Regions from separate parts of the Bacillus sp. FJAT-27231 genome, predicted to be linked through region 1. Evidence: riboswitches for the same ligand, from Rfam matches in the RefSeq annotation. Region 1 holds a riboswitch; each other region holds the start of a gene.
The links. Region 1 has a riboswitch for S-adenosylmethionine ahead of AC623_RS02660 (methyltransferase domain-containing protein). Riboswitches for the same ligand answer to the same signal wherever they lie in the genome.

Region 1 (8,071 bases):
AAAAAGAGAAGAGGAAATTAAACAATTTAAGCCAAAAAGCTATTATGGAATAACAGCGATTGCCGGCGATATGAAGTTAACATGGAAAGACGAAAAGTCAAATGATACAAAGACTTTCTCTGAGGAGAAACGAGATCAGCTTTTAAAGGCAATCCGTGGAGAAAAAGCTGTCATCACCTCTGTCAAAAAAGCGGCGAAAAAGTCTTACGCACCAGAATTGTATGATTTGACAGAGCTCCAGCGTGACGCTCATAAAATCTTTAACTACTCAGCGAAAGAAACGCTGTCTATTATGCAGAAGTTATACGAACAGCATAAGCTCGTCACATACCCGCGGACTGATTCTCGTTATTTGTCCAGTGACATGGCTGACACGCTAAAAGAACGAGTGGAAGCTGTCGAAATTAATCCGTATGCGAAATTTGCTGCTAAAGTCAAAAAGAATGGCATTAAGCCCAATAAATCATTTATTAACGACGCCAAGGTAAGTGACCACCATGCGATTGTTCCTACTGAGCAGACCGCTATTCTTAGTGATTTAAGTGATAAAGAACGAAAGATTTACGATTTAATTGTAAAGCGCTTTTTAGCTGTATTACTGCCGCCGTTTGAGTATGAGCAGACAACGGTGGAGGCAAAGATTGGATCAGAAATGTTTACCGCAAAAGGAAAGGTCATTGCCTCCCTTGGCTGGAAGGAAGTATACGGAAAAGAAGAAGACGATGAGGCTTCACTTCCTCCTGTTAAAGAAGGAGAGGAATGGGAAGTCACAACGTTAACGGCTACTCAGGGTGAAACGACTCCGCCTGCTCGCTTTAATGAAGGGACACTTCTATCCGCCATGGAAAATCCGGCAAAATATATGGAAGAAGAGAATAAGCAGTTAAAACAAACATTGAGCCAAACCGGCGGGCTTGGAACAGTTGCAACAAGAGCTGATATTATTGAAAAGCTTTTTAATACCTTTTTGATTGAAAAAAAGGGGAAAGATATTTTCATCACTTCTAAAGGCAAACAGTTATTGGAATTAGTACCGAGTGAATTACAGTCGCCGGCTTTAACAGGTGAATGGGAGCAGAAACTAGAGGCGATTGCTAAAGGAAAACTGAAATCACAGGATTTTATGAAAGAGATTAGCCATTACACGAAAGCGGTAACGAACGAAATTAAAAACAGCGAGAAAAAGTTCAAGCATGATAACGTAACAGGCAGCCAGTGCCCGGATTGCGGGAAATTATTGCTCGAGGTCAATGGGAAAAAAGGAAAGATGCTCGTCTGTCAGGACAGAGAGTGCGGCTATCGCAAGAACGTAGCTAAATTAACGAATGCCCGCTGTCCGAACTGCCACAAAAAGCTAGAGCTGCGCGGGGAAGGAAAGGGCCAGATCTTTGTTTGTAAGTGTGGATATCGAGAAAAACTGACAGCCTTCCAAGAGAGAAGAAAGAAACAATCAGGAAATAAAGCAACGAAGCAAGATGTGAATAAATATTTGAAAAAGCAATCAAAAGACGAACCGATGAATACGGCTTTAGCGGATGCTTTAGCGAAATTAAAATTGAAGTAATCCACCCGCCTGCAAAGAAAGATTTCTTTGCAGGTTTTTAGTGCTCATTCGTTTGTCCATCAAAAACAATTCTTGTATTTTTTTAAGAGTGCTGTCTATAATAGTTTATTGAAAATTCAAAACTAAGAGGGGGTAGACAAATGCCGATTAATATACCGCAGGAATTACCAGCACGGGAAATTCTAGAGAGAGAGAATATTTTCGTGATGGATGTTGACCGGGCACGCAGCCAGGATATCCGTCCTTTAAATATTTTAATTCTAAATCTGATGCCAGAAAAAGAGAAAACAGAAGCACAGCTTTTGCGGCTGCTCGGCAATACACCGCTTCAAGTAAACGTATCGTTCCTGCATACGGCGACACATGAATCGAAAAATGTAAGCAAGTCTCACTTGGAACAATTCTATACAACATTTGATGAAGTGAAGGACAGACGAGTGGATGGAATGATTATTACCGGAGCCCCAATTGAACTAATGGAATTTGAGGAAGTCAACTATTGGGAAGAGCTCAAAAAAATTATGGATTGGGCGAAAACAAATGTTACTTCCGTGCTCCACATTTGTTGGGGGGCTCAGGCAGCACTGTATCATTACTTCGGCATTGGTAAATTTGAATTGCCGAAAAAGTGTTCCGGTATTTTTAGTCATACAGTCAATGAGCCGACTGTTAAATTAATGCGAGGGTTTGATGATATTTTTTATGCCCCGCATTCTCGTTATACGGACGTAGAGAAGGAAAAAATCAAGGCTCATAAAGATTTACAGCTGCTTGCCTCTTCCGAAGAAGCAGGAGCGTTTATCATCATGTCAAAAGATGAGCGGCATATTATGATTACGGGGCACTTAGAGTACGAAGTGCAAACACTGGCTGAAGAATACGAGCGGGATTTAGCGAAGGGGCTCGACATTGACATGCCAAAATATTATTTCCCGGACAATAATCCGACAAAAAAACCTGTTAACAAATGGCGTTCACATGCTCATTTATTGTTCTCCAACTGGCTGAACTACTATGTCTATCAAGAAACCCCATACGAGTGGGATTGAAAGCGAAAGGGGCGACGCCTGATCTATTCTGGCTAGCTTTCTACAATATTGCTACACTATGAAAGAAGCCTGGGAAATTTCCCAGGCTTCTTTCGTGATTAACGATAAAACTCTGCGCGGCGATCTTCGAAAACAGGAATGCGTTCTCTTATTTCCGGCACTTTTGCTAAATCAATTTCACCAATGAGCAGTTCTTCTTCTTCGCCCGCTTCGGCAATAATTTCTCCCCAAGGATCAATAATCATAGAATGGCCAGCAAACTTATTTTTTGGATCTTCGCCGCTGCGGTTGCAGCCGACAACGTAGCTTTGATTTTCAATGGCTCTGGCAATAAGCAGTGTCCGCCAATGATCTGTGCGGGCAAGCGGCCATTCAGCAGGGATAAACAAGACATTTGCTCCTGAAAGCACATGTTTTCTTAACCACTCAGGAAAGCGAATATCGTAACAGATAAAGGCGGCCATTTGGGCATTTTCTAGTGTGAATAGCCCGTCACCTTCACCAGCCTTCAAAAACTTTTCTTCCTCCATCAAGCGGAACAAATGCAGCTTGCTATATTTTTTTAACAATTCGCCTTGTTTATTTATAACAAGCAGAGTGTTTTCAACACCATTCGCTGTTTCGTTCGCTACGGATCCGCCGATTAAGTGCATTTGGTGCTTTTTAGCTTGCTCTGATAAAAAAGCAATCGTTTGGCTTGCTTCTCTATCTGCAATTTCATCGAGTCTTGTTAGATCATAGCCGGTCGTCCATAGCTCAGGCAGTACTGCTAGTTGACAGCCTTCATTTGCCGCCTTTTGCAGCCATCCTTCTGCCCGTTTATAGTTTTCCTCCGGATGACCGTACGCAATATCCATTTGGATAATAGCCGTTTTTAATTTCATGTCAGCCCCCACATTCCTTTCCGAAAATTCTTACTTTACTTTCTTTCTCTTTCGTTATACCATTATTAACTATAATTTGAAAGCGAGGGCTGCATACATGAAGACTTTTGAAACGGCTAATCGGCTTCAGGCTCTGCCGGAGCAATTCTTCGCTAAATTGGGCCAGAGAATAAATAATGCCTCAGCTGGAGGGCGTGAAATTATAAACTTAGCACAGGGAAGCCCTGATCAGCCGGTATTTAGTCATATAAAAACAGCGCTAAAAACAGCTGTTGATAACCCGGTTAATGATAAATACTCACCCTTTAGAGGGTATAGTCATGTCAAAAAGGCTTGTGCTGAATTTTATCAAAGAGAATATGGCGTCGAGCTTGATCCAGAAAGAGAAGTGGCGCTCATCATTGGTGGAAAAGCAGGACTTGTTGAGCTGCCGCAATGCTTATTAAATCCAGGAGAAGTGGCGCTTGTTCCAGACCCAGGCTATCCAGATTATTGGTCGGGCCTTGCGCTTGCGGGTGCTAATATGCATATGCTTCCGCTTAAAGAAGAGAACGGGTTTCTTCCTCGATACGAAGAGATTCCGAAAGAAGTATTAGAAAAAGCAAAGCTTTTATTTATTAATTATCCTAATAATCCGACCGGAGCAATGGCGGATTCCGCGTTCTTTGAGAAAACAATCCAATTTGCCGATGAACATGGAATTTGCATCGTTCATGATTTTGCTTATGGAGCGATTGGTTTTGACGGCAAGAAACCGGTTAGCTACCTTCAAGTTGAAGGAGCCAAAGAGAATGGGATCGAAATTTATACGATGTCAAAAACGTATAACATGGCGGGATGGAGAGTTGGCTTTGCTGTTGGCAATCCAAGCGTCATTGCTGCTCTAGAGCTGATTCAAGATCACTTGCACTGCAGTTTGTACGGCGGCATTCAAGAAGCTGCAGCTGCAGCCTTACTCGGGCCGCAAGACGAAGTACATAAGCAGGAAGCCATGTATGAAAGGCGCCGTAACCTTCTGATTAGCGGTTTGAATGAAATTGGCTGGAAAGTGACAGCACCAGAAGGATCATTCTTTGCTTGGCTAAAAGTGCCAGAGGGATACACATCGGAAGAATTTAGTGATCTTTTGCTAGAAGAGGCAGGCGTAGCAGTTGCACCGGGGATTGGCTTTGGTGAGCTTGGGGAGGGATACGTACGTGCTGGTCTCGTAGCCTCTGAAGAAAAAATTAAAGAGGCGGTCCATCGTCTCGCTCAACTTGAAATTTTTAAAAAGCAGGTTGACAGCCGATCATAAACATGCAATAATTCGAATGAATTGAAAAACTAGTTCGTTCATTCAGAATACAATTAACCTTATTTTAGACACATAAAGTCTACTTAAATTGAATAGAAACGATGTCTTATCAAGAGCAGGTGGAGGGACAAGCCCTATGAAGCCCGGCAACCGACTCGCATATAGAATGCGAGCACGGTGCTAATTCTTGCAGCGTCAGCTGACAGATAAGAGAGTGGAATAGTTCGCAAACCTCTTCTTATCTGAAGAGGTTTTTTATTTTGTCTTGATCGTTAGAAAGGGAGGAATGGGAAATGACAGTAATCAATCAAAGGAAATTCACAAAAGAAAGTGTATTAGAATGGACGGTATCAGCAGAAAGCTTTTTACAAACAATGAGTGTTCAGCCAAGTGAAAGGATTTTATGGCTAGGAGAAGCTTTGTCTCCTGCCTTAACAAGCCTCACAACGGAAAAAGCGGAGATTACGACGATTTCTCCTTTTCTTTTCACTTCCAACGAAGAGCAGTTTGATGTCGCTGCCGCTCAGCTTGACATCCATTTTCTTGATGAAGGGGAAGCGTGGTTGAGAAAAAGCTTTCACTTGTTGAAGCCGGGAGGTCGCCTCGTCATTGATTTGGCTGAAACGGCTACGTTGCAGCATGCAAAGGGAGCAAGGTATGTAAGAAATCTCCCAGATTATTGGGATTTCTTAAGAGAAATCGGTTTTGAAGCAATTTTTGTTCAGCAAATAACCGCCCTCTCTCTTGCTGAAGCTGTCGAACAGGGGTGGACAGAGCTGATTGACGGAGCTGCTTTTCCTGCTGCGGTGAACCGTTTTATTGTTTTGAAAGGTTAGTAAGATAACGAGAAGTAAAATCGACGAGCGGACGGATCTGAATAAGCTTGCAAGGTGATTGGGCAACCATCCCATTTGTTACGGCAGCTTCTTTCTCGAAGGCTCGGCCAATATCATTAAATTGTTCGGAGTTTTCTTCAAGTTCCATATATGTTTTCCATACTCGCTCACCGTTTTCCATCATAGCTGAACCTTGTTTAAAAGCTTTGCGCCCATCATTGGCGCGGAATTCGCCAAGGTGCATCGCTGTACATGTGCTGTAGTCCGTGCCAATGAACAAAATAGAGGCATCAAGGTCATACAGCCGCGCAAGTGGAGATTGTTCCCCAAAAGCAAAATTAATCGAATGGTTATCAATGATAAAGGAAGCGTATTTCCCCCAGGCAGCAAAAGAAGCGGAAGGGTGCAGACTGCGCTTTACATCTGGAAACGTACGAAATGCTTCTGCGATCCGGCCCATCCCAATAGTTGGGGTAATATCCGGTAAATAAGCAGGCATGAAATAACGGATACCGGGCCACCATTCTTCTGGAACAGGAGGATTCTGCCAATACTTAGGGTCAGAATTATGAGTCGTTTGCGTCGGCATGACGATGGTGCCATTATCCGTAACGGCTGCCATCAAGGCTTGAATGACAGTAATTTCTCCCCCCGCTATCCACCCGAGTGATCGCAGGGAGGAGTGGACCATCAGAACTGTATCCGGCATAACTCCAAGAGAATGCAAATCCTTTTTTAATGTTTCGGTTGTAATAAGGGATGTTGTTTGACGAACTAAATGGCTGCCTGTCATCGCTTTTCTCCTTTATTTTTATTTATTTTCCTTCTATTATAAAAGATCAAAAATTGCATGCATAGAGCTGTAACAAAAAATGATCTTTCTCTACTTTTTTCTTTCTTCTCTGTTTAGTATGATGAGAGAGACTACGACGAAGAAGGGTGAAAGCTAGTGAATGAACGCCGTGTATTTTCTCGAACCATTCCTTATGATAACGAAAAATTTTTTGATCAATATAAATGGTTAACCAAGAATGAGACTCATCATGTATTGCTTGAAAGTGGGAGGGGTGGCCGTTATAGCATAGCCGGACTGGCACCTTTCGCGGTTGTTTTTTCTAATAGAAATGGTATTGAAATACAGACCGCCGAAAAAACAGAAGAAAGAACAGGATTGCCGCTATTAGAATTGGAGAGCTGGCTGAAGACGTTTGAGATCCCCAAACAAGAGAGGCTGCCCGACTTTCAAGGCGGGGCTATTGGGTATATTAGCTACGATTACGCTCGTTATATTGAAAGATTACCCGAATGTGCTAAAGATGATCTTGATCTTCCACTTCTTTATTTTCAAGTGTTTGATGAATGGGCTGTATTTGATCATCAAACAACAACGCTTTGGCTGCTGGCTATTGAGAAAGATCAAACAGAGGCAGAAAGAAAGCTCAAGGAAGCAGAAGATAAATGGATGGCTGCTATTAAGGAAGAGGAACAGGCAGCTGGGAAGGTCGTTACAGGTGAATTGAAAGTGTCTTTTTCAGAAGAGGCTTTCCAGGAAGCAGTAGAAAAAACAAAGCAATACATTGCTGCTGGAGATGTATTTCAAGTGAATCTATCTGTCCGGCAGTCTAAGCCGCTTTCTATTCCGGCAATAGCTGTTTACGAAGAATTAAGACAGTTAAACCCATCTCCTTATATGGCTTATATTCATACACCTGATTTTCAAGTTGTGTCTGGATCACCCGAACTATTAATTAAAAAGGCTGGAGAAGAATTGAGTACGCGGCCGATTGCCGGTACCCGCTCACGCGGGAAAGATGATGCGGATGATTTAAGGCTGGCCTCTGAGCTGATTGAAAATGAAAAAGAGCGGGCGGAACATGTGATGCTCGTTGATTTAGAGCGAAATGATTTAGGCCGGGTGAGTGAGTACGGATCGGTTGAAGTAGACGAATTTATGGTGATTGAAAAGTACTCACACGTTCAGCATATTGTTTCCAATGTCCGTGGAAAGCTGGCTAAAGGAAAAAGCAATACAGATGTGATTCATGCCGTGTTCCCAGGTGGAACGATTACGGGAGCTCCAAAAGTGAGAACAATGGAGATTATCGAGGAGTTGGAACCAGTTAGACGCGGTTTATATACTGGCTCCATTGGTTGGATCAATTTTAATAAAGATATGGAGCTAAATATCGTGATCCGGACGATGATCGCAGAAAATGAAATGTGCCACATTCAAGCAGGGGCGGGGATCGTCATTGATTCTGATCCGCAGAGTGAGTATAAAGAATCTCTGAAAAAGGCAAGAGCTGTTTGGAAAGCAAAAGAGTTGGCAGAAGCAAAGTGGACACCTGTTGGAGCAGGAGGAGGACGTTTATGATTTTAATGATTGATAACTATGATTCTTTTACTTATAATCTTGTTCAATATTTAGGGGAGCTAGGCGAAGA
Region 2 (8,071 bases), 500 kb from region 1:
GTAGCGGGCTTAAGTGAAGCGACTTCCGGTGAAATTAAGCTCGAAGGGAAACCAATTAAAAAGCCGGGGAAAGACCGGGGGATGGTGTTTCAGCAAGCCGCCTTATTCCCGTGGCTGAACGTAGAAGAAAATGTCATGTTTCCTCTAAAAAAGGAAATGAGCAAAAAAGAGGCGAAAGAAACGGCGCGTAAATTTTTACAAATGGTGCAGCTTTCTCATTACGCCGGCCATTATCCTCATGAGCTGTCAGGAGGAATGCAGCAGCGTGTAGCTATTGCCAGAGCGCTGGCTATGAACCCAAAAGTACTGTTAATGGATGAACCATTTGGTGCATTAGATGAGCAGACACGGGCGCGCATGCATGCAGAGCTTGAAAAAATTTGGATTGAGACACGAAAAACGATTTTGTTTGTTACTCACAGCATCTCGGAGTCTATTAAGTTATCAGACCGAATCATCGTCATGGGTACACAGCCAGGAACAATCATTGCGGATATTCCAGTAGATATCCCAAGACCAAGAAGGTTTGATCAAAAAGAAGTGATCCAGCTTGAAAAGAAAATTAGCTTGCTATTAAAAAATGAAATTGACAAAGTAGTAAAAGAGGAACTAGCCTATGCAGCGAATCATTAAACAACTTGTTTTCTTTATCGTTTTATTAATTGCTTGGGAAGGAATCGTGCGGGCAGGCGGCTGGACGCCGGATGTCATGCCAAAGCCGACAGATGTTTGGCAGGCACTCGTTCGCGGATTTGAAGACAAAACATTAATTTATGACTTAATAGCAAGCTTTGAGCGTCTATTTGTCGGGTTGCTTATTTCTCTCGTATTGGGAATTGGCATCGGCATTTTATTAGCTAAATCAAAAACCGCCGATGAAACACTTGGTTCACTTATTTTGGCTCTCCAAAGCGTACCGAGCATCGTATGGCTGCCGCTTGCTATTATGTGGTTTGGCTTAAATGAAAAATCAGTTATTTTCATTGTCGTTCTTGGCGGTACACTTGTGATGACGATCAATATGCGAATGGGCATTAAGAGTGTAGCTCCGCTTTATATTCGGGCGGCGCAGACAATGGGATCACGGGGAATTGACTTGTTCATGAGAGTGATCTTCCCAGCGTCTATTCCTTATGCTGTCACTGGAATAAGGCTTGCCTGGGCATTTGCGTGGCGGGCGTTGATGGCTGCTGAAATTTTAAGTACAGGGCCAGGACTAGGCTATACGTTAAAGTATGCCTCTGACTTCGGGGACATGAGCCTCGTGATTGCTGTCATGATTTTAATTGGCGTCATTGGAAGCATCGTCGATTATGCATTCTTCCAAAGAGTGGAGAAAAATGTTATGCGGCGCTGGGGACTTGAAACAAATTAATATTTTTAGTTAATGGGGGAAACAACATGAAGAAGAAGCTTGGCTATGTTGGCTTCATTATGCTTTTGCTAGTTGGTGTATTAGCCGGCTGCAACTCGGCAGAAGAGGGAAAATCAGAAGGCAAAAAGAAAGTGGTCATCGGTTATTTTCCAAACCTTGACCATGTACCGGCTATGATCGCCAGAGAAAAAGGGTACTACGAAGAAGCGCTTGGCAAAGACGTGGATGTTGAATATAAATCTTTTCCAGATGGCGGAGCCTTTATGGTGGCATTGAAAACAGGAGACGTTCAGGCGGGGCTTGTTGGGCCTGGTCCGGTTATGAATAACTTTACGAATGGAGCCGACGTGAAAATTGTGGCCGGCAGCTCTTCAGGCGGTACGGTTATCGTTGCTCGTAAAGGCAGCGGCATTAATTCAGTTAAAGACTTTGCCGGTAAAACATTTATCACTCCTGGTGTGGGTTGTACACATGACGTGCAAATGGAAACATTTATAAAAGATTTTGGGCTTGAATCAAATCGTATTGGCGGCAGCTTAAAGCACACGACTGGAAAGCCAGCTCAATATGCCGGTTTATTTGAATCTGGTAAAGTCGATCTTGCGGCTGTTCCTGAACCTTGGGGCTCTTTGCTCGTGAAAGAAGAAGGAGCAAAAATTATTGTAGATAGCGACGAAATTTCTTTTGGTACAACACTGCCTAACTCTGTACTTGTGACAAGCGGCAAATTAATTAAAGAGGATCCAGAGCTTGTGCAGCACATTGTAGATGCTCATAAAAAAGCAATCGATTTTATTAACAGCAATCCTGAAGAGGCGAAGAAGCTAACGATTGCAGCGATTAAAAAGGATACGAAGCAAGAACTGGCAAAAGACGTTGTCGATAGTGCATGGGAAAGAATTACGTACACAGCAGATGTGAATGAAAAAGTTGTGCAAGAGTTTGCTAACTCTTCTTATGACTTGAAATTCTTGAAAGAGCAGCCTGATTTCGATGCATTGATCGATAAACAATTTGCGAAAAAATAAAATATTAGAAAAACTCTTGTCATTTCGATCTTTTTACTGTACATTTAAAAAAAGTCAAAATTTTATAAGTTCTTATCAAGAGAAGCGGAGGGACTGGCCCGATGATGCTTCAGCAACCGGCTGCGTAAAGTCAAGGTGCTAATTCCAGCGGGATCCATCCCGAAAGATGAGAGGAAGATATTAAAAAGCCTTCTTCTTAAGAAGGCTTTTTATTTTTAGGCATACATAAAGGAGAGAAGAACATGTCACATACACACATCGATACAGTGCTAGCACAAATTGGAAATCGCAGTGAAACAGCAACAGGAACAGTCAATGCACCCGTTTACTTTTCAACAGCTTACCGTCATGAGGGAATTGGACGTTCAACGGGTTATGATTATATCCGCACAGGAAATCCAACACGGCAAATTGTAGAGCAAGCCATTGCAGATTTGGAAGGCGGCGATGCTGGGTTTGCTTTTTCATCGGGGATGGCGGCGATCCAAACTCTGCTGGCATTGGCTGAACCAGGGGATGAGTGGCTTGTTTCCGCCGATTTATATGGCGGGACGTATCGCTTATTTGAGAAAGGGTGGAAAAAGTTTGGACTGTCATTTGTCTATGACAGCTTTCAAGATATCAACGAAGTGAAGAAGAAAATAACAGAAAAGACAAAAGTCATCTTTCTTGAAACACCTACTAATCCGCTCATGCAGGAGGTAGAGATCGAGTTGGTGGCAGGATTAGCGAAAGAGCATGGGCTGCTGCTCATTGTGGATAATACGTTTTACACGCCATATTTGCAGCGTCCGTTAACGCAAGGAGCTGACATTGTCATCCACAGTGCGACGAAATATTTAGGCGGGCACAATGATGTGCTGGCCGGCTTGATTGCAGTGAAAGGAGAAAAGCTGGCCTTGTCGGTAGGAGAAATGCAGAATGCTATTGGAGCCGTTTTAGCACCGCTTGATTCCTGGCTGTTAATCCGCGGTATGAAAACACTGAGCCTGCGTATGAAGCAGCACGAGCAGAACGCAAAACAAGTCTCAGAATTTCTGCGATGTTGTCCGGAGGTGACAGATGTTCTCTATCCGGGACGAGGAGGAATGCTATCATTCCGCTTAGAGTCGGAAGTGTGGGTGGATGACTTTTTAAGAAGCTTGAATCTAATTACGTTTGCTGAAAGCCTCGGTGGAGTAGAGAGCTTTATTACGTATCCAGCGACACAGACACACATGGATGTCCCGGAAGAGATGCGGATTCAAAACGGTGTCTGTAACCGGCTGCTTCGTTTTTCAGTAGGAATTGAACATGCAGAGGATTTAATTGCTGATTTAACACAAGCGTTTAACAAAATGAAGGGGTGAAGATAATGAGTGAGCAGTATTCTTTTCAAACGAAACTATTACACAACAGCCATAAATTTGATGAAGGAACGGGAGCAGTTAGTGTACCCATTCAGCATGCTTCTACCTTTCACCAAAAGGATTTCGATCGGTTCGGCAGCTATGATTACAGCCGTTCTGGGAACCCGACAAGAGAAGCACTAGAAACAGCGATCGCTGAGCTAGAGGGCGGCACGCGCGGATTTGCTTTTTCATCAGGCATGGCAGCGATTTCTACTGCTTTCCTTCTGCTTTCTAAAGGAGATCATATATTGATTACGGAGGATGTGTATGGCGGTACGTATCGCATGGTCACAACTGTACTCAATCGTTTTGGGATTGACCATACATTTGTGGATATGACCAATTTACATGAAGTCGCCTCCAATATAAAAGAAAACACAAAATTAATTTACATGGAAACACCGTCTAACCCTTTGTTAAAAGTGACGGACATCAAAGGAATTGTTAAATTGGCAAAAGCAAACAACTGTCTGACATTTGTCGATAATACATTTTTGACACCAGCTTTACAGCGTCCGCTTGATCTTGGTGTTGATCTTGTTCTGCACAGTGCTACGAAGTTTTTATCCGGTCACAGTGATGTACTAGCTGGACTTGCTGTCACAAAGGATAAAGAGCTTGGCGACCGCTTGTACGCTCTGCAAAATTCATTCGGCGCTGTACTTGGTGTTCAAGATGCTTGGCTCGTGCTTCGAGGGTTAAAAACTCTTCACGTGCGTCTTGAGCAATCTTCTAAATCAGCGCAAGCCTTGGCCGAATTTTTACAACAACATGAGCTAGTAGAAAAAGTGTATTACCCTGGATTGTCCGATCATGAAGGGCATGTTGTTCATTCTTATCAATCCACTGGACCCGGAGCTGTCCTTTCCTTTGAATTAAAGGATGAAGGGGCCGTACGGAAGTTTGTTAATCATGTGAAAATCCCGGTGTTTGCGGTGAGCCTTGGGGCGGTAGAGTCAATCTTATCTTATCCGGCAAAAATGTCCCATGCTGCTATGCCGAGAGAAGAGCGATATAAAAGAGGGATTACGGATGGCTTGTTAAGGCTGTCAGTCGGCTTGGAATCGGTGGAAGATTTAATCGCTGATTTTGAAGAAGCCTTTAAAGCAGTAGAATCACCTGTTTCTTTATAATAGAAAAAACCGGAAAGCCGATGCTTTCCGGTTTTTTCTATTATCATTATTAAGCACGGTCACGGCTCATACTTCTCATAATAAAGCTAACAACAAACACAAGGATAATCGCACCGATTAACGCTGGGATAATCGCCATACCGCCGATATCTGGACCCCAGTCGCCAAGAAGTGCACCACCGATCCAAGCACCGATAATACCAGCAATAATATTACCAATAATACCTCCAGGAATATCCTTACCTAAGATTAGACCGGCTAACCAGCCGATAATTCCTCCAACGATTAAAAACATTATAAAGCCCATTTTGTTTCCTCCTTACTTTACTTTATTAAAATAGTTAAGCACGGTCACGGCTCATACTTCTCATAATAAAGCTAACAATAAACACAAGGATGATCGCACCGATTAACGCTGGGATAATTGCCATACCGCCGATATCTGGACCCCAATCGCCAAGAAGCGCACCACCGATCCAAGCGCCGATAATACCAGCAATAATATTACCAATAATACCTCCAGGAATATCCTTACCTAAGATTAGACCGGCTAACCAGCCGATAATTCCTCCAACGATTAAAAACATTATAAAGCCCATTTTGTTTCCTCCTTACTTTTTTTATTATTCCGTGCTTGGTTTATTTATTCCCGAATAGATGCATATGAAACATGAAAAGTCAACTAAAAGAATAAAAAACTTTTCCAAAACTGGTTTATTATTTCACAAAGTGGGAAGAAACAACGGATTTATTTCCTGTAATCGTATAATGGAGGAGATGACTGCTTTTGCAAGAAAGTAGAATGAGATTGTAATTCTTCTGCCAATTCAAAAATAGAGAGCCATTCATAAAGAAGAGAAATCTCAATAGAAAAAAGCCGGTTCATTTCCCCAGATTCAATTCCTGCCTCTGCCTTCGCATACCAAAATTCTTCCATAATAGGCTTCATGCTTTCATGTAGAGAGACGTCTGCCTGTTTATTAGGATGCTCAATAAAAGAAGCTAACATCCGTATGGATTGTCGAATACGATCTTTTTGCTCTGGACTCCAGAAGAGGGGATCAGGTTCCAAAGAAATCATGTTCCCAAGATGAAAATGAATTTGCTGTAACGTTTCTAGTTTTTTGAAGTTAAAATGAACGTTACGCCTGTCTTCTTGTGTAAAGCGATGATAGCGCCACTCTTCTCTTTGAAAATGGCACAGTGCTTCTGCTTTTTCGAATAAATGCTGATCCGACTGATAGTTGAACTTAAAATGATCGGCACTTTTTTCCTCTAAAAGAGCACTAGTTACATCTATTAAAAGCTGTGCTGTTCTCGCATGGAGCATATCCACCTTTTTTGCAATTTCTGTTGAATAATTAGGCGGCATGATCAATAAGTTAACAAGCGTAGAAACGATCAGACCGATACTGGTCGTGCCTAATCTTGTGAAGAAAGCATAAGCAAAGTGGGCCTCTGTTACTTCAATCATCGCAATAGCTGACAAGGTAGCGACAAGCAGGCCAGCATCCAGCTTTAGTTTTGAACACGTAAAAATAGTCAGTACGGCTGCTAGTGTAAAGGTAAGAGCGCTGTGCCCAAATAAGTATGTAAACAGCATAGCGTAGCCGGCTCCAATAATAGAAGCGGGAAAGCGAATGAAGCTTTTTTGAATTGAAGCAGCTGCTGTTGGTTCAATTGTGACGATTGCCGTAATAACAGCAAAAACGGGCGGCCAGCCGAGTGCTTCACATACAAGAGCAGTAATGAAAACAGCTGCCCCTGTTTTAATGATCCGGCTGCCGGGAAGTCGGAAAATATGCATAAAACCACCTGTATTCTTTTATTTCTTTCGTATATCCGAGTATAGCATACAGGCAAGATTGTTTTGGAAGGAAATATAACTGTCCAGAAAATACCACGAAGATCATTTATTTTTCCGTTATCTTTTCTTGCCAGCCCTGCAAGTGTATAGTTTATAATGAAATAATGAGTAAATAGCCCGGCAAAACATCAAGTTTCCTATATAATAGACAGGGCAGAGTCTTAATTGAGGGTGGTTAAACATGAAAATCAGAAAAAGCTATTCAGATGGTCAGGAAACCAAAGTATTTATTTATGAAAATAAAAAGGAGGAAACATTTGTAGTCGCAGTTCCTTCTATTGAATGGTCTAATTCTTTTACTTATGAGGAGGCAGGAGAGAAGCTGATCGATCGTCTGGCTGCTTCTTTGAATAAAACAGCTTTGGACGAACAAGCTGCCTCTGAAATGGCTCATCGTATCTATCAGTGGACTTGTGAAATGTAATGGACGTATAGCACTTTTTCCGTTATATTAATTTTTTAGAGAAAGTGAAACGACAGGCGAACGGATTTTATTTTTGAAAGGATTGGCTGCCATATGGCTTCATTAAAAGAAGAAGTTCTCTCCAGGAGAACATTTGCAATTATCTCCCACCCGGATGCAGGGAAAACAACATTAACAGAGAAGCTGCTCCTATTTGGAGGAGCAATTCGTGATGCGGGTACAGTTAAGGGGAAAAAAACTGGCAAGTTCGCTACATCTGACTGGATGGAAATTGAAAAACAACGGGGGATTTCAGTTACCTCTTCTGTTATGCAATTTCATTATCATGACTGTCACGTTAACATCCTTGACACACCAGGACATGAGGATTTCAGTGAAGATACGTACCGGACGTTAATGGCAGTAGACAGTGCCGTGATGATCATTGATGCAGCAAAGGGGATTGAGGCACAGACCAAGAAATTATTTAAAGTATGTAAAATGCGGGGTATCCCGATTTTTACGTTTATTAATAAATTAGATCGTCAAGCAAAGCCGCCGCTTGAGTTATTGGCGGAGCTTGAAGAAGTGCTTGGTATTGAATCTTATCCGATGAACTGGCCGATTGGGATGGGGAAAGAGTTTTTCGGTATTTATGACCGTTTTAATGAACGGATCGAGCAGTTCCGTACGGAAAAAGAAGAAGACCGCTTTCTTCCGCTTAATGAAGAGGGAGAATTAGCGATTGATCATGAGATTAAAAAATCTGCTTTGTATGATCAGATGCTTGAAGAAATCATGCTGCTAGAGGAAGCTGGCAATGAATTTTCTGAAGGGAGAATTGCGGAAGGGGAGCTGACCCCTGTCTTCTTTG
Region 3 (8,071 bases), 2.6 Mb from region 1:
GCTAACATCCCCTCGCTCACTGAATGACAAATCAAGTCCCTTCTTCACTTCTCGTTCTGCCTGCTCCCAATCATTCGTTTCTAAATAAAAATCAGCTAGTTGGTCCGGGGATAAAAAGGCGCCTTCTTCTTGGATCAGACGAATATAATCTCTCGCTTCTTGATAGCGATATAGTTGGCAAAGTGTTTTGACGAGTAAAAGGTAGGCTATTTTTTTCTCGTCCGCTGTTAAAGATTCTTCCTCTTCATCAAATAAGCGTTGTTTCATTTTCGTTTCAGCCTCTAAGCTTCTTCCTTGCTCAAGCAGACGATAACAAGACCAAGAAAACGTACGGATAGACTGGAATCGCTTATTTGCCGCTGCCGCTAAAAAGTCGCTATAGCGATACATTCCACCCGCATCCGCTAAACGGATCAAGCGGTAGTACTCCTCTTCTGTTTCTATTTGCGCTAGCCACTCCTGAAGCGCTTTATAGGACTTTAGCGTCCAGAGCTGCTGAATTACCTGAATAAGATCGGAGACCATTTTAATGTCAGACGGCTTTGTGAAGACTATATTCAAAAGGCAACGCCCCTTCTTTTTAATTTTTTCGTTTGCTATCATTCTATTGATTATTTGCATTATACCAATAATCATTTATTTTAAGTATAATCATCGGAGATGGATTAATAGAAAGAGGAGAGACGTCATGAACTTAGATGGAATTTTACCATTTGCACGCATACTGTTAGAAAAAGCAGTAACGGACGGGAGCGCGGCTATTGATGCAACAGTTGGCAACGGCCATGATACTGTATTTCTAGCTAAACTCGTTGGTGAACGTGGCCGTGTCTTTGGATTTGACATCCAGGAGCAAGCATTAAAAAATACAGCTGTCCGCCTGCAGGAGCAACAGTTAAACGAACGGGTAATCTTATTTGACTGTGGACATGAACAAGCAGCTGCCGTTATTCCCGCTGAGTGGCAAAGACAGCTGAAAGGAGCGGTTTTTAACCTCGGCTATTTGCCAAAAGGGGATAAATCAATCGTGACTAGGCCGGATACAACCATTTCGGCTGTGAAACAGATTTTTTCCATGCTTGCATCTGGAGGGATCATTGTCCTCGTCATTTATCACGGTCATGAGGAAGGAGCTGTGGAAAAAGAGGAGCTGATCCGCTTTGTAGAAAGGATTGATCAGCAGGAAGCTCACGTACTTCGTTATGAGTTTATCAATCAGCTGAATAATCCACCATTTATTATAGCAATCGAGAAAAGATAACTTTTTCAGCTTGGATAAAATATCTTCGGTTTCGGATAATATATGCCCAGCTTTGGATAATAAATCTCCCACTTCGATAATAAGTCCCTTATTTTGGCTAATAAAAAAGCGAACACGGCTCATAAACGCCTGTGTTCGCTTTTTTATGTCCGAATAGCTTCTGCTAGCAGTTCAAATGACGTTAACTTGTCTTGAAAATCGTACATAATAGAGACAGCCATTATATTTTCTGTTTTATACTGTTCACTGATTTGCTCGTATTGTTCTCGTACACGCCGAGGACTGCCAACGACCATTCTCTTCCTGTTCTCCTGGATAAATTGGCGTTCATACTTACTATACTGGTAAGCTGCTGCTTGTTCTGGGCTCGGTACGCCGTTTGATTTCATTCCCTGAGCTGTCATCAGCAAGGATAAATCTAAGCTCGATGCCAGATGTTCTGCCTTTTCGTCTGTTTCGGCACAAATTGTAAACACTGCTGCCATACTCTTTGGCTTTGACAATAAGCAGGATGGCTGAAAGGAGCTATAATAAGCAGCCATATAGTCTGGCCCTCCGTCTCCATTAATAAATTGAGCAAACGTGTACGGAAGCCCTTTTTGCGCGGCAAGCATAGCACTTGAGCCGCTTGAGCCAAGCATCCAGACGTCCGGTACCGTTTGAACGAGTGGTGTAGCTTTTAGCCCCGGATAAGGTCCGCTCTCTTCATCCCCAGCAAGATAAGTCAACAATTCATCCACTTGTTCAGAAAAACGATCAACTTGACGGTATTCTCCTCTATTAAGTGCCAATGAAGCGATCGGCATGCCGCCGGGTGCTCTTCCGATTCCGGCATCAATTCTGCCTGGCGCCAGTCCTTCAAGCATCCGAAAATTTTCAGCTACCTTGTAAGAACTGTAGTGAGGCAGCATCACTCCGCCTGAGCCAATCCGGATAGTTTCGGTCTTCGCTGCTAAATAGGCCATCAGTACTTCCGGAGAAGATCCGGCAAGGGTGGAAGCATCGTGATGCTCTGACACCCAGAAACGCTCATACCCCAGCTTTTCGGCGTGGCTAGCTAGTTTGACCGTTTCTGCTAATGCTTCTTCCGCTGTTATTCCTTCTGAAATTGGTGATTGGTCTAATATGCTTAACTTCAATCCCACTGTAGACCGCCTCCATTCTCATTCACTGTCTTCTAATGAACCCTATGCTTTCCAAACCAGTGCGGAAACCACTGTTGCATCCGCCTGTATGTACGTCCATTTAGATAGAAAAATCGAGAGGCTGCTCCGCCTCTGCGAATTATTTTTTTAGAGATTTCTTGAATACCTTTATACTCATTGGCCTTTGAATCTGATAAATACATGCCAAGTAGCCCCCGATTGACCAGCCGGTGAAATTTCGCATGCTTTATTCCATTTACCCGTTCGTCCGCCTGCTCTATAAAATAAATGAACCGCTGGAACAATTGCTCCTCATTTTGATAATAAAAACAAAAGTTTAAATCGCCGCCTTCTTGATCCTCTTGCTGATCAATAAAATAATCCAGCAAAATATGAAGCCCTTGAATATAAGGGAAGTAGCTTTCTTTTATTTGCTGTGCCTCTTTAGACGTTAACGGTTCATCTAAGCTATATGCTACTAAACAGAAGATGGCAAGTGTTGAACCCGCACAGGCGGAAAATTCGTACCATTCCATCTGCGGCCAATCGCGTTGATTCTCTTTGAACCATTTGATTAAGCGCTCTTCTCTCTCTTCCTTTTTTACGTGCTTGTGTATTTGTAAATCACAGTAATAGCGACATAATTCTTTGAGAAAAGGAGAAATGATTTCATAGCCCATCATTTCAGCGAGCACGGACTGGCACGTCTTGACTAGTTCGACTAAATAGCCGCCGTCATTTTGATCTAAGCGATAGCGATAATAATGGCGCAGCGGCGCCCCTGGTGACAAAGCATCTTCCATCGCTTCATGAAGAGCCGCAAAATCAGCTGGATCAAGCGACGTACTGCGATCACAAAGATTATCAAGATAATCACTAATCGTCTGATAGGCAACAATGAAGCGAATAGCTTCTGTAAAGTTTTTCCCCGACAATAATGCCAGCACAGCCCCTCCCTCGCAATGAAATGTTTTATGAGTAATACTGGAGAGAGCCTGGCGGCGCAATTCTTCATTTGGAATCTCTTTCGCTTTTGCTTTCCAATAACATAGCTGTTCATGAACAATCGGAAAGACCCTTTTATACATGCTATGCATTAAGTGCAACGGTGTCATCGGGACTGGCATTTTGTCACCTCATTCCTCAATCACGTACCCTAATAAACGCAGTCTATTTTCTACAAATCCCTTAGCATAGTGAAAGACTTCTTCCCGTTCCGGTTCATTAAATATTTCATGATAAAGACCCGGCCACTCCTTATAGTGCATCTCTGATAAATCAAGACGATGAAACCACTTTCTCACACTTTTTTTATCAACGATTAAGTCATGTCCTGCTTGCATAACGAGAAGCGGAACATCTGGCACTGCCCCTGTCTTTAAGTCGGCTGTCTTCATCGCCTGAAGCAGTTCACGGTACCAGCGAACGGACACTTTGTTCACATACAGCATGTCCTCTTTATCAGCTTGTCTAACCTCTTCATTTCTTGTCGCCATTTCGACTGTCAATCCAGAAGAAAACTTTACTGAAGGAGAGAGTGAATTTAGCCCATGCGATAGAATGTCGACAATCTTTGGCGGGGTGTGAATCATCCCAAGACAAGGGGAAGATAAGATAACCCCTGCCGTTTCTACTTCCATTTCCTGAAGCAGCCGGATGGCAATTAGCCCTCCCATACTATGTCCTAATAAGAATAAAGGCAAATCAAACTGGTAGGCTGCCTGTACCCAGTCTTTTACTTCCTCGATATATTCATTAAAAGATGAAATGTGTCCTCTTTGTGCTCTCGATGTCATACCTTGGCCAGGCAAATCGCCCATTACCACATGAAAGCCGTTTCTGCGCCACATTTCAATCAGCCAGCCATAACGGCCATGATGCTCCATCGCTCCATGAATCATAACGATGACACCTTTCGGCTGTTGTTTTGTTTCCCATTTCCACATCACGCATCTTCCTCCGGCTTTTTATAGTCCTATACTTTTTACCTTCTATTATACAAATCAAATCGTTTTAGTTAAAATAATAAGCAAATTGATCCTGCTTATCTTTGGCGGGACAAATAAAGGAAGGGGAGAAAGATGATTTATCCTTATAACAATAAAACACCGAAAATTGCTGATTCCGCTTATATAGCGGATTACGTAACCATTACCGGCGACGTGACAATCGGCGAAGAAACCAATGTTTGGTTTAATACCTCTATTCGAGGAGACGTAGCTCCCACTGTGATTGGGAAAAAAGTCAGCATTCAGGATAATTCCGTGCTTCACCAAAGCCCAAACAATCCTCTCATCATTGAAGATGAAGTCACGATTGGCCATCAGGTAATCCTGCACAGCTGTAAAATTAGAAAAAATGCTCTTATTGGGATGGGATCCATTATTCTTGACAATGCTGAAATCGGTGAAGGTGCCTTTATTGGAGCTGGCAGTCTCGTTCCACAAGGCAAGGTCATTCCGCCTCACTCTGTCGCATTCGGACGGCCAGCAAAAGTCATTCGTCCAGTGAACGAGGAAGACCGAAAAGACATGGAACGCATTGTAAGAGAATATGTAGAAAAAGGACAATATTATAAAAGTATACAGAAAAAGCCTGAAGACTATTAAAAAGTCTCCAGGCTTTTTGATTTTTCATTAGTTTGCTGCTTGTTCTTTTAAGAGGTCAGCTTTATCTGTTCTTTCCCATGGAAGATCGACATCTGTACGGCCAAAATGTCCGTAAGCTGCTGTTTGCTTGTAAATCGGACGGCGAAGTCCAAGCATATTAATGATACCAGCTGGACGAAGATCAAAGTTGCTGCGAACAAGTTCCACAAGCTGCTCCTCAGAAACCGTTCCAGTACCGAATGTATCAATGGCAATCGATACAGGCTGTGCTACACCAATCGCATAAGCGAGCTGCACTTCACATTTATCAGCCAGGCCAGCAGCAACAATATTTTTCGCTACATAACGAGCGGCATAAGCTGCTGAACGGTCTACTTTTGTTGGATCTTTACCGGAGAATGCTCCACCGCCATGGCGTGCATATCCGCCGTATGTATCCACAATGATTTTTCGGCCAGTTAAACCAGCATCCCCTTGAGGTCCGCCAATAACGAAACGGCCCGTTGGATTAATAAAGAATTTTGTATTCTCATCAATTAATTCAGCTGGGACAACTGGATTAATCACTTGCTCACGCAAATCGCTTTGAATTTGTTCAAGCGTTACTTCCGGATGATGCTGCGTTGAAATAACGATAGTGTCAATTCTTACTGGCTTATCGTTCTCATCGTATTCAACGGTTACTTGTGTTTTACCATCTGGACGCAAATAATTTAGCGTTTCTTCTTTTCTTACTTTTGTCAGCTGGCGGGACAATTTATGAGCAAGTGAAATCGGCAGCGGCATTAATTCTTTTGTTTCATTACAAGCAAAGCCAAACATTAAGCCTTGGTCGCCTGCGCCAATCGCTTCGATTTCTTCATCACTCATTTGGCCTTCACGAGCTTCAAGAGCAACGTCTACCCCTGCTGCAATGTCAGGAGACTGCTCATCAATAGATGTCAGCACACCACAAGTGTCTGCATCAAATCCATATTTTGCACGTGTGTAGCCAATTTCTCTTACTGTTTCACGAACGATTTTATTAATGTCCACGTAAGAAGATGTTGTAATTTCCCCTGCTACGAGTACAAGCCCAGTTGTAACAGATGTTTCTGCCGCTACGCGTGCATTTGGATCTTTTGACAAGATTTCATCCAGGATGGCATCAGAAATCTGATCACAAATTTTGTCCGGATGCCCTTCAGTAACTGACTCTGAAGTAAAGAGACGACGATTTTTAGTCATGAAACTTCCTCCTTAAAAATGATCAACGAAACTGCCGATCGTTAATGGTACGGTACTCATTTTCCCTAAGTTTATCCTTTTAAAAATAAAAAAACCCCTCCTGAAATAAAGAGAGGAAAGGTTGGTCTTGTCAACATAGGCCTTTCACTCTTATCGCTCAAGGTTTTGCCCTTGCTGCAGGTTAGCACCTTTGTCTTGAAAATAATCTTATAATGATATAAGTGCTGGTCAGTCTCTGTTATGACTGCCGCCTATAATCAAGCAGGTTGCCGGGCTTCATTGGGCCTGTCCCTCCGCCAGCTCAGGATAAGAGTATCCGTTCAAGGTTACATCATACGTAATCCCTCTGGCAATGTCAACAGATTTAGTGTAAAATCTCTTTGTTTTTTCCGGTTTCTTTTCATAAAGAAGGGAACAATTTGTTAATAAAAAGTCACAAAAAAAAATAAATGAATAGTATAGACTATTAAATGTAATGTGTTATACTATTTTTGAGTAAACGATTAAGATGCCAATTCATTTAAATTCAGATAAAGGATGGTTATTTATTTATGAAAACTGCTAGTGTTTCAAACGAAATTTTGGAACTTTTAAAAGGTGCTAACGTAACAATGCAGCCATCTGTGCCGCTGCTCGTAGAAAAAGTACTTAATCGCAAAGAAGGCGTTCTAACTGCTTCTGGAGCAGTAAGTGCTGAAACGGGAAAGTATACAGGGCGTTCTCCTAAAGACAAGTTTATCGTTGAAGAACCATCAACAAAAGATAAAATTGATTGGGGTCCCGTGAACGAACCGATTTCTTCAGAAGTATTTGATCAATTATACACGAAAGTGATCAACTATTTAAAGGAGCAAGAAGAACTATTCGTATTCAAAGGATTTGCAGGGGCTGATCCAGCTCACCGTCTTCCAATCCAAGTGATCAATGAATACGCATGGCATAACTTATTTGCTCATCAGCTTTTCATTCGTCCGACTGAAGAAGAATTAAAAGATCATCAAGCAGGCTTTACAATCGTATCTGCGCCGAACTTCAAAGCAGATCCTGCAGTAGATGGCACAAAATCAGAAGCATTCGTTATCATTTCTTTTGAGCGCCGCATTGTGTTGATCGGCGGAACGGAATATGCAGGAGAAATGAAAAAATCAATCTTCTCTGTAATGAACTATCTACTTCCAGAAAACGACATCTTATCTATGCACTGCTCAGCAAACGTTGGCTATGAAGGTGACGTAGCATTGTTCTTCGGTCTTTCAGGTACAGGTAAGACAACGTTAAGTGCTGATCCAAATCGCCGCTTAATCGGTGATGACGAGCATGGCTGGTCTGCGAGCGGCGTGTTCAATATTGAAGGCGGCTGCTACGCTAAAACAATCGGACTTTCTCGTGAAAAAGAACCACAAATTTTTGATGCGATCCGTTTCGGTTCGGTCCTTGAGAATGTGGTACTTGATGAACAATCCCGCATTCCAGATTACAATGATAACAGCTTGACAGAAAATACTCGTGCTGCTTATCCATTACAAGCAATTGATAACATCGTTGACCCAAGCGTAGCCGGTCATCCAAATACAATCATTTTCTTAACAGCTGATGCATTCGGCGTTCTGCCTCCAATCAGCAAGTTAACAAAAGAGCAAGCAATGTATCATTTCTTGAGCGGATACACATCTAAGCTTGCTGGTACAGAGCGTGGAGTCACTTCTCCGCAAGTAACATTCTCTACATGCTTCGGCTCACCATTCCTTCCGCTTGAAGCAACACGCTATGCGGAAATGCTCGGTGAGAAAATCGATGAGCACAACGTTCAGGTGTTCCTCGTGAATACA
Region 4 (8,071 bases), 1.0 Mb from region 1:
CAAATTTAATCTGTTGGTTATGAAATAAATCGATTTACGCTACTCTTCCTTTTTTATATTAGGACGCTTTTTCATCCAGTCAATATTACATATTAAAAGAATGCTAAAGCCCAGATTGTTTAAAAAGGAGAAAATAAACATCTTTCGATTATTAAGTAAGTATAAGATAGGACATTTTTTAAAATTTGTCAACAAGAAAGCCCTCATGTACTCTTTTAATAGGATCTAACTTAGGATGTTGGAATATGCAGAATGAAGCATCAACTTCTTTTTTAATAAATAACATATTTTTGTAAGCTATCGTCTATGACTCTCCTATATGTTTTATACTTAGATAATTCTCCTGTTCTTCCTCTTTGCTCTAGCCACTTGATAGATCATCCACCGCCATATCCCTCATCCCCAGTGCCAGCAAACTACACGGACACAATATCCTCTATTGCAAATCTGCCTCTTTACTCTCTTTATTTCTACTTTTTCTTCCGCTTGTTACTCGTTCCAGAAGCCGCTATTCTATCATTCCCCCCTTTCATTTCTCATCTATGTTGTGTCGGCGTCTAATGGCACGATTGTATGAAAGGCAGGTTCAATAGAATACTGGTTTATAATGACGGAAGATGTCGTTCAAAATACCAAAAGACAACAACACCCCCGTGGTACAATACAATGGGATGGATTTTTTTGTAAAAGGAGGAGTTCCCTGTGAAGAAAATATTCCTATTGATGGTGATTTTCTTTTTATCCATCACATTGCTCTCTGCCAAGCTAACAGCAGCCAGCACCGGAAACTATACTGTGAAGGTAAAAACTACGTTGAATGTACGAGAGAAGCCAAGTCCAAGAGCCAAAATCGTGGGCTCTCTGAAAAATGGGACTATCGTGTATGTATATAGTACAGCGCCTGGCGGCTGGTCAAAAATTAAATATAAAAACAAAGCGGGGTATGTCGCTTCAAGGTATTTAAAAGCGATAACACCCACTTCCCCTTCCACAAAAAAGTGGAGCGGGAAATGGCAGACTGAATTTGGAAAATTATTGATTACCCATGAAACAGCCTCTAGCTTCAAGTTTGATATTCATGTTGTCATGGGCGGGCATGTCGGAGATCTTCAAGGAACTGCCAAGAGAAAAGACGGGAAAGCCACCTATTCTGGCTATACAAAATCCTCCTTCTCTAAGGACCCTTACTGCCGCATAACCTTTACCCATCAAGGAAACTCTATCCGGCTAAAGGAATCATCTGCTTGTCTATATTGGCATGGGGCAGCGGCAACGTTTGACGGGACCTACTTCAAATAAAGGAACATGGCAATTTTGATAATGAAAAAATATAGACAAATATTCATTCATTAACCATCTCGAAAGCACGAGAGACCAAGAGTTTCCTTGAAATGCAAGGTGGACTGCCTACGACTGGGTTCTCCCCTTATCGCGCAGGACTCTTATACATTCGCTGGCTGCGTCTTTAATCACAAGCTGGGAAAGTGCAGCCTGCAAAAAGTACGGCGACTTTTAAGGCTTCAATGAATGTAGAACGGATTCAAAGACTGTCTATCTTCAGTACCTTATAAAGCCCTTTAGATAAATAACCCGTAAAAAAAGCCAGACATTTGTCCAGCTCATCAACGGCCATATCTTAGTTAAGTGAAAGCGGCGTACCTATGAATATAAATTAGTTTATTCATAAGAAATAAGAATAGTGCAAAAAGCCGGGTGTTATTTTAAAATAAAGTTTGATCACATTGGTACTAATAACCTTGACAAATGGTCATAGAAAAGAGCATGTTTTGAAAAAAGATGGATCAAAACATGCTCTTAAATATTTTCAATTAGATTATGCTTTTATAAAAAAGTTTGATCATTTCCTATTTATGTTACTCCACAATAGACCTCATTTATTAATATTAATTGAAAATTAGTAACTCAATAGCTAGTTAAAAACACTTTCCCTTTTGTCTTTTTAGAAGATTCAACAACTTTAATAGCCCTTTTTATATTTAATAAATCATACTGAGAATCTACCGTCATCAAACATAATTTTTCATCACTTATTAGATTTATTAAGCGATGGAAGGTTTCTTGCCATTTATCTGCTGAAACATTTTTATTCCAATTTCGTAAATGAAACATATTAGCATTCACTTTAGCCTTTTTTATAATTTCTGCCCAATTCACTTGTATCCCTGATAAAAGGCCGATGGCTAAAAAATTTCCGTTAGGCTTTACACAATAAGCCAATGCATTTCCATCTGAACCCCCAACAGAGTCAATAGCAGCATCAGCGCCCATCCCATTAGTTAATTCCATAACGACTTCATTTAAGTCATGTTGAGATGTATCAATCACATAAGAAGCACCAAGATGAAGCAATTCCTCCATATACTTATTATTTCTAGTAACTGCAATCAACCGAAAATCTAAAACTTTCGATAATTGGGCAAAAACATGCCCAATAGAAGAACCGCATGCGTTAACCAATAAAACATCATCTGGTTTTAATTTTAAAACTTCGGTACATACTACCAATGCTGTAATTGGATTAATATACATCTGTGCTGCTGTAAAATCATCAATCGAATTAGGTATAGGAACCACAAATTCTGATGATGTTTTAACAAACTCTTGCCATGTACCTTCCCCTCGCAAAGGTAGAACACGTTGACCAATAAAATGATGGGAAACTAAAGGACCGACGTCTTCTATTATACCAACTCCCTCATATCCCGGAATATTTGGCAAAGAAACCCGATGAGAATATGACCCTCTAATCGGTATTAAGTCAGATGGATTGATAGGGCGAGCTAACATTCGAACAAGGACTTCATTATCTTTTGGTGGCTGAATACTTTTAGACTCCACTCTTACTACATCTCTAGGACTACCGAATTCATAGAATTTAATACATTTTGCATCCAACATTATGTCTCCTTCATATAAATCAGATTATTTAATTATATCCTCTTCACTTCAACTGCCTCGTCTAGATAGTCTACAACAATCTGGCCCTAAAATGGAAATAAGCGCTAATCCCTGCTACAGGAAAGCGCCCGATTGCTGAACAAATGAGATAGTGATGCCCCTAATGTTAATACTGCTATGAAGATTTCAATTGTAAACGCGCAATTTTCGAAAACCATTGTGATAAAACTTCCCACAAGCGAATGTTATTTCAATTAAAACCTTAAGTAGAATAGCGAAAGAGGCCTAATCGATTAAAACTTGTTAGATATTCGGTATTACACCTAGAAATGACGAAGTTAAAAAAAGTTTTGGGGACTAAAAACGGTCAGCCTCCCAAAAATAATGAACTAAATAATGATCTTATTATAAATTCAATAGGGACAGAAACAGAAAGCCAAGCTTCTGAATTAAAGCTAAGGTTCCAAATTTCCATACTTTCAAAGGCCATGACTGATGCACTAATACTTTACCTTTTTTAACAACTGGAGGACAGGCCCCATTAATTTAAAGTGGTGAAGTTCAGGCTTTCTTTTTTGTCGGGTATCCCATGAGAATAGCGATGATTCCACAGATTCCTATAAGGATTGGATAGAAAGAGTATGGAAGGATGCTCACTGGCGATATTCCGGCTACACTTGCAGCTGCCAATAATTGGGCTCCATATGGCAGAAGGCCTTGGGTCGAGCAGGAGAAAATATCTAATATACTCGCGGACTTTCGCGGCTCAATCCCATACTGATCAGCAATATTTTTTGCAAGCGGACCGGTGATTAAAATAGCAATCGTATTATTGGCCGTCGATAAATCCGTTAAGCCCACGAGACCGGCAATCCCAAATTCAGCACCCTTTTTTGATTTAATCCTTCGTGTCACAAGGTGAAGCAGAAAATCAATCCCGTCGTTAAATTTAATAACCTCCACCATTCCAGCTATTAATATCGCAAGAAAGGCGATTTCATACATGCCTGCCATGCCTTCACCAATCTTTTGCAAAAAGCTCATTACATGATAGCTGCCATCCGCTAAGCCTACAGCTCCGGCCAGAACAACCCCTAATGCCAAAACAAGGAAAACATTCATTCCAGCTAACGCAAAAATAATAACCAAAACATAAGGAACAATTTTCACCCAATTATAGTTTAAATGCTCTACTTGTGCCGTTTCACCCATTGTGATAGCGCCTAAAATAATGCCTGTAACAACAGCTGCCGGCAACACAATCCAAAAATTTACCTTAAATTTATCTTTCATTTGCGCACCTTGTGAACGAGTGGCAGTAATGGTGGTATCTGAAATAAAGGATAAATTATCGCCAAACATCGAACCGCCAATAATCGCCGCCATTATTAAAGCCATGGCAAGATCAGTATGCTCGCTTATCCCAACTCCAATTGGCGCCAGTGCAACAATCGTTCCCATTGATGTACCCATTGACAGGGAAATGAAGCAGGCAATGATGAACAAGCCTACGATAAGCAGGTTTTGCGGAACGACCGATAAAGCAAAGTTAACAGTGGAATCCACTGCCCCCATGCCTTTCGCTACCTCTGAAAAGGCTCCAGCCAAGAGAAAAATAACAACCATCAGCATGACATTTAAATTTCCTGCTCCTTGGCAAAAAATATCAACCTTTCTCGAAAACGATTCTTTTCGATTCATCGCCAGAGCCACAGCACCCGAAATGGCAATGGCTACAATGACAGGAAAGGCATAAAAATCACCTGTCATAACCCCTGAACCAATAAATAAAATCAAAAAAACAACAAATGGGATTAGCGCCCATGGATTTCCTTTCTTCATGGTTCCACCTCCAAAAAATAAAAAAGGGCACGTCTTTTGTCCAGTTTTGCCCCGAAAAAAGGCCTCTTCTTGAAACAACAAGAAGAGGCCTTATATCTATAAAACACCCCTCTTATCTAGCAAGCCTTTGCTTGCTGGATTTGGCACAGCAACTTAATCACTAAGTTCCGCTGCCGAGATCTCATCGGGCCAGCCCCTCCATCTCTCTTGATAAGAAGAAAATATCTTATTCATTTGTCACAGTAAATAAAAGACTACAAGATTTTTATTCCTTTATCAACAAAATTTTTATGGATATTTTTGGATGACGAATGGAAGATTATATTAGGGCTTAAAAGGATAAACGTTACTGAAAATTTTTACTCCAGTCAACCATCAAAAGTATTATAAAATAACAAAGGAGGTTGTTTTATGTCAAACTTTCATAAACAAAAAATTGTAAACAGCGTTCCGTAAAAAAGCTATTCGTAACGTCTATATTTGACCATAAATACCATTCCAAGAATAGGTCCAATCGCTAATACCGAAAAGACCCACTCCCAACCAACGATTCTCTGAATAATAGGGATTAGATTAATAGAAAATATAGTAATCAGGAAACCAATACACATTTGAAAAGTAAGGGCTGTACCTACATAATCAACTTCAGCTATTTCTGAAACTGCTGCAGAAAATTGGGCGGAATCAGATATGACAGACATCCCCCAAACAATGGCGATTATTAGAGTTAGCCAAATAAATTGTCCAAATGTAAAACCTATTACTATTGAACAGGCAGCACTGATCAGCATAGAAATAATCGTTAAATTGGCTCTTCCTATTTTATCTGAGATTAGTCCACCTGCTATACATCCAATCCCTCCTGCAATTCCTATTGAAATAAAAGAGGATAACGCAATGAACCAATGAGGAATTCCTGGTGAATAGGTTGAGAAACTAGCTGCCAAAAAGGAAGGAAGCCATGTCCACATCGCATATAATTCCCACATATGACCAAAATAACCGTAATTCGCGAGCATTACCGGTTTATTCACTACTACTTTTTTTATTAATTTTAACGAAAAAGGCAATCTTTTCGATTTTACTGGAGCATCTTCTAAAATAAACGCGACAACTAGAGCCGATAATAAAGCCAAAATTGAACTACAAATGATCACGAATTTCCAATTTAACGAAGAAAAAAATATCACAACAAAATGAGGTAATGATGACCCTAATGTTAAGGCTGCTATTAAGATTCCAATTGCAAATCCGCGATTTTTTGGAAACCATTGTGATAAAATTTTCACAGCTACTGGGTATACACCAGCGAGTGTTATGCCGGTTAAAACCCTAAGTAGAATACCGAAAAAAGCGGAATCAACTAGAATAAGTGAAGCATTCAATATTGCACCTAGACATGCTGAAATTGCGAAAACTTTTCGGGGATTAAAACGGTCAGCCACCCCAAAATATGAACTGAATAATGATCCTATTACAAATCCGATAGGAACAGAAGCAGAAAGCCAAGCTTCTGAATTGGAACTAAGGTTCCAAACTTCAATTAGTTCGGGGGCAATCACTGATGCACTAAACCACAAGCTTAAAGCACACAATTCTGATAATCCAATCCACGCCAATGCTCTCCAAGAACTTTGAATCATAATATCCCCCCTCTTAAATAAAGCTGAATAATATGTTTTACAAAAAGAAAAAGAACCTCCAGTTTGCTTATATAAAACCGATTTGAAGTCAATCTTCACAGATCTCTGCCTGGTCAGCTACATGAACTTTGCGGGCAATATTACGTCTTCCTTCCCCCTCTCTCTTTGATGTCTTCCAGCAGTCCTTTCCAGACAAACACTGATTCTCTGGGGACCATCGTGTAAGCCAGCACTTCTTTCGATCCGTCTTCACAAATGCCAGCAGCTGTGATAAGGTTGAGACTTTTAAAACCAAGCTTTTTTTAAGAGGCTTATACCAAGTTGGATTTCCTCATCAGAAAGATTACTGAAACCAAGCTTAATAACTGGTTGATCAGAATGATTGTTAACGACGTATAGTGAGATAGGATACACTTTAACACCATAAGCGGAAGCCTGTTTGATGAGCCATTCTTCTGAACGATTCGTGTGTACTTTGACTAATAAGTACAAACCAGACTGTTCGCCAATAATAGATATACTTTGCTTGAACTCTTTTTTTAACAATGATACTAAGTGCTGCATCTTTCGTTTATAAACAAGACGCATACGCTTAATATGACGATTCCATTCTCCCTCTTCCATGAACTTAGCCATTGTGAGTTGGCTAAGAAGTGAAGTGGTGCTCTCGAAATGACGGAAGTGATTTTTATAACGATCTAATAGCGGTTGTGGGAGCACCATATAACTTAAACGGATCCCTGGAAGGAAACACTTCGAAAAGTTCCCCAGATAAATAACCCTTGTGGCATCAAGGGAAGCAAGAGCTGGAAATGGCCGTTGTGTGTAACGAAATTCGCTGTCATAATCGTCTTCGATAATATATCCCTGTATACTGGCAGCCCAATGAATAAGCATTTGCCGCTGTTGAATGGACATACTTACCCCCATTGGGCTCTGATGGGAAGGCGTTACATAGATTAATCGTGATGTCATTTGTTCTAATTGGGTGAAATCGGCTCCTGTTTCATAAACTGGCAAGGTTTCAAGCAAAAAGCGATGGAAATGAAAAGCTTCCCTTGCACCATCATATCCAGGGTCCTCTACTACGACACTTTCGAAATCATCTTTCAGTATATGGCCAAGGTATATGAGCATCTGCTGGGTACTGCTGCCGATAATAACCGCATTTGCCTCTGCTTTTACTCCCCTCGATTGAAACAAATACGCAGCAATCTGTTCTCGCACGCATATCTCCCCAAAAGGCTCTCCATATTGAAAGCTCTCTTGTAATGCTAATACCTGGTTAGCGATTCTTCTCCAGACTTTTAGAGGGAAGTGAGATTGATCTACAGCATCGGCCCGGAAATTGACGAGGACAGGCGGTACCGGCTCGGTTTGCCCTTTATTATGGGAATACAGCTCTTCCTGAACCAAAACAGGCTCCAACTCATTTGCAAAATAACCTTTTCGCCCTTCTCCACGAATATAGCCTTCAGCTACCAGCTGTTCGTAAGCCATTAATGTGGTATTGCGGCTTACGTGAAGGGAGTTTGCAAGTTGACGAATAGGAGGCAGTTGTTCATCAGCCTGTATGTCACCTTGCTCAATAAATAATTTAAATTGCTCGTAGATTTGTTTGTATTTAGGAGAGTTATTTTTAAAAGTAAAAATAGTATTTTTCATTT

Region 2: linked by a shared signal. The riboswitch ahead of AC623_RS05080 (methionine biosynthesis PLP-dependent protein) and the one ahead of AC623_RS02660 (methyltransferase domain-containing protein) in region 1 are both predicted to bind S-adenosylmethionine.
Region 3: linked by a shared signal. The riboswitch ahead of metK (methionine adenosyltransferase) and the one ahead of AC623_RS02660 (methyltransferase domain-containing protein) in region 1 are both predicted to bind S-adenosylmethionine.
Region 4: linked by a shared signal. The riboswitch ahead of AC623_RS07480 (Na+/H+ antiporter NhaC family protein) and the one ahead of AC623_RS02660 (methyltransferase domain-containing protein) in region 1 are both predicted to bind S-adenosylmethionine.

What each region holds. Positions count from the first base shown of each region.
Region 1 covers NZ_LFZU01000001.1:570,004-578,074, forward strand. Annotated here, with positions in the region: gene AC623_RS02640 (DNA topoisomerase III) at 1-1,564, shown strand, start outside; gene metA (homoserine O-acetyltransferase MetA) at 1,705-2,613, shown strand; gene AC623_RS02650 (carbon-nitrogen family hydrolase) at 2,712-3,497, opposite strand; gene AC623_RS02655 (pyridoxal phosphate-dependent aminotransferase) at 3,595-4,791, shown strand; SAM riboswitch class I at 4,895-5,004, shown strand; gene AC623_RS02660 (methyltransferase domain-containing protein) at 5,085-5,627, shown strand; gene AC623_RS02665 (aminoglycoside N(3)-acetyltransferase) at 5,608-6,420, opposite strand; gene pabB (aminodeoxychorismate synthase component I) at 6,577-8,001, shown strand; gene pabA (aminodeoxychorismate/anthranilate synthase component II) at 7,998-8,071, shown strand, end outside.
Region 2 covers NZ_LFZU01000001.1:1,069,320-1,077,390, forward strand. Annotated here, with positions in the region: gene AC623_RS05065 (ABC transporter ATP-binding protein) at 1-633, shown strand, start outside; gene AC623_RS05070 (ABC transporter permease) at 617-1,375, shown strand; gene AC623_RS05075 (aliphatic sulfonate ABC transporter substrate-binding protein) at 1,402-2,403, shown strand; SAM riboswitch class I at 2,473-2,576, shown strand; gene AC623_RS05080 (methionine biosynthesis PLP-dependent protein) at 2,646-3,752, shown strand; gene metC (cystathionine beta-lyase) at 3,758-4,927, shown strand; gene AC623_RS05090 (GlsB/YeaQ/YmgE family stress response membrane protein) at 4,977-5,234, opposite strand; gene AC623_RS05095 (GlsB/YeaQ/YmgE family stress response membrane protein) at 5,269-5,526, opposite strand; gene AC623_RS05100 (FUSC family protein) at 5,676-6,734, opposite strand; gene AC623_RS05105 (YueH family protein) at 6,976-7,218, shown strand; gene AC623_RS05110 (peptide chain release factor 3) at 7,312-8,071, shown strand, end outside.
Region 3 covers NZ_LFZU01000001.1:3,178,891-3,186,961, forward strand. Annotated here, with positions in the region: gene AC623_RS15215 (tetratricopeptide repeat protein) at 1-561, opposite strand, end outside; gene AC623_RS15220 (tRNA (mnm(5)s(2)U34)-methyltransferase) at 689-1,261, shown strand; gene AC623_RS15225 (LLM class flavin-dependent oxidoreductase) at 1,405-2,406, opposite strand; gene AC623_RS15230 (tetraprenyl-beta-curcumene synthase family protein) at 2,439-3,533, opposite strand; gene AC623_RS15235 (alpha/beta hydrolase) at 3,543-4,352, opposite strand; gene AC623_RS15240 (gamma carbonic anhydrase) at 4,488-5,015, shown strand; gene metK (methionine adenosyltransferase) at 5,043-6,242, opposite strand; SAM riboswitch class I at 6,390-6,555, opposite strand; gene pckA (phosphoenolpyruvate carboxykinase (ATP)) at 6,794-8,071, shown strand, end outside.
Region 4 covers NZ_LFZU01000001.1:1,577,128-1,585,198, reverse strand. Annotated here, with positions in the region: gene AC623_RS07490 (SH3 domain-containing protein) at 703-1,299, shown strand; gene AC623_RS07485 (zinc-dependent alcohol dehydrogenase family protein) at 1,924-2,916, opposite strand; gene AC623_RS07480 (Na+/H+ antiporter NhaC family protein) at 3,481-4,761, opposite strand; SAM riboswitch class I at 4,871-4,978, opposite strand; gene AC623_RS07475 (MFS transporter) at 5,223-6,404, opposite strand; partial or broken gene AC623_RS20960 (transposase) at 6,496-6,670, opposite strand; gene pdxR (MocR-like pyridoxine biosynthesis transcription factor PdxR) at 6,690-8,069, opposite strand.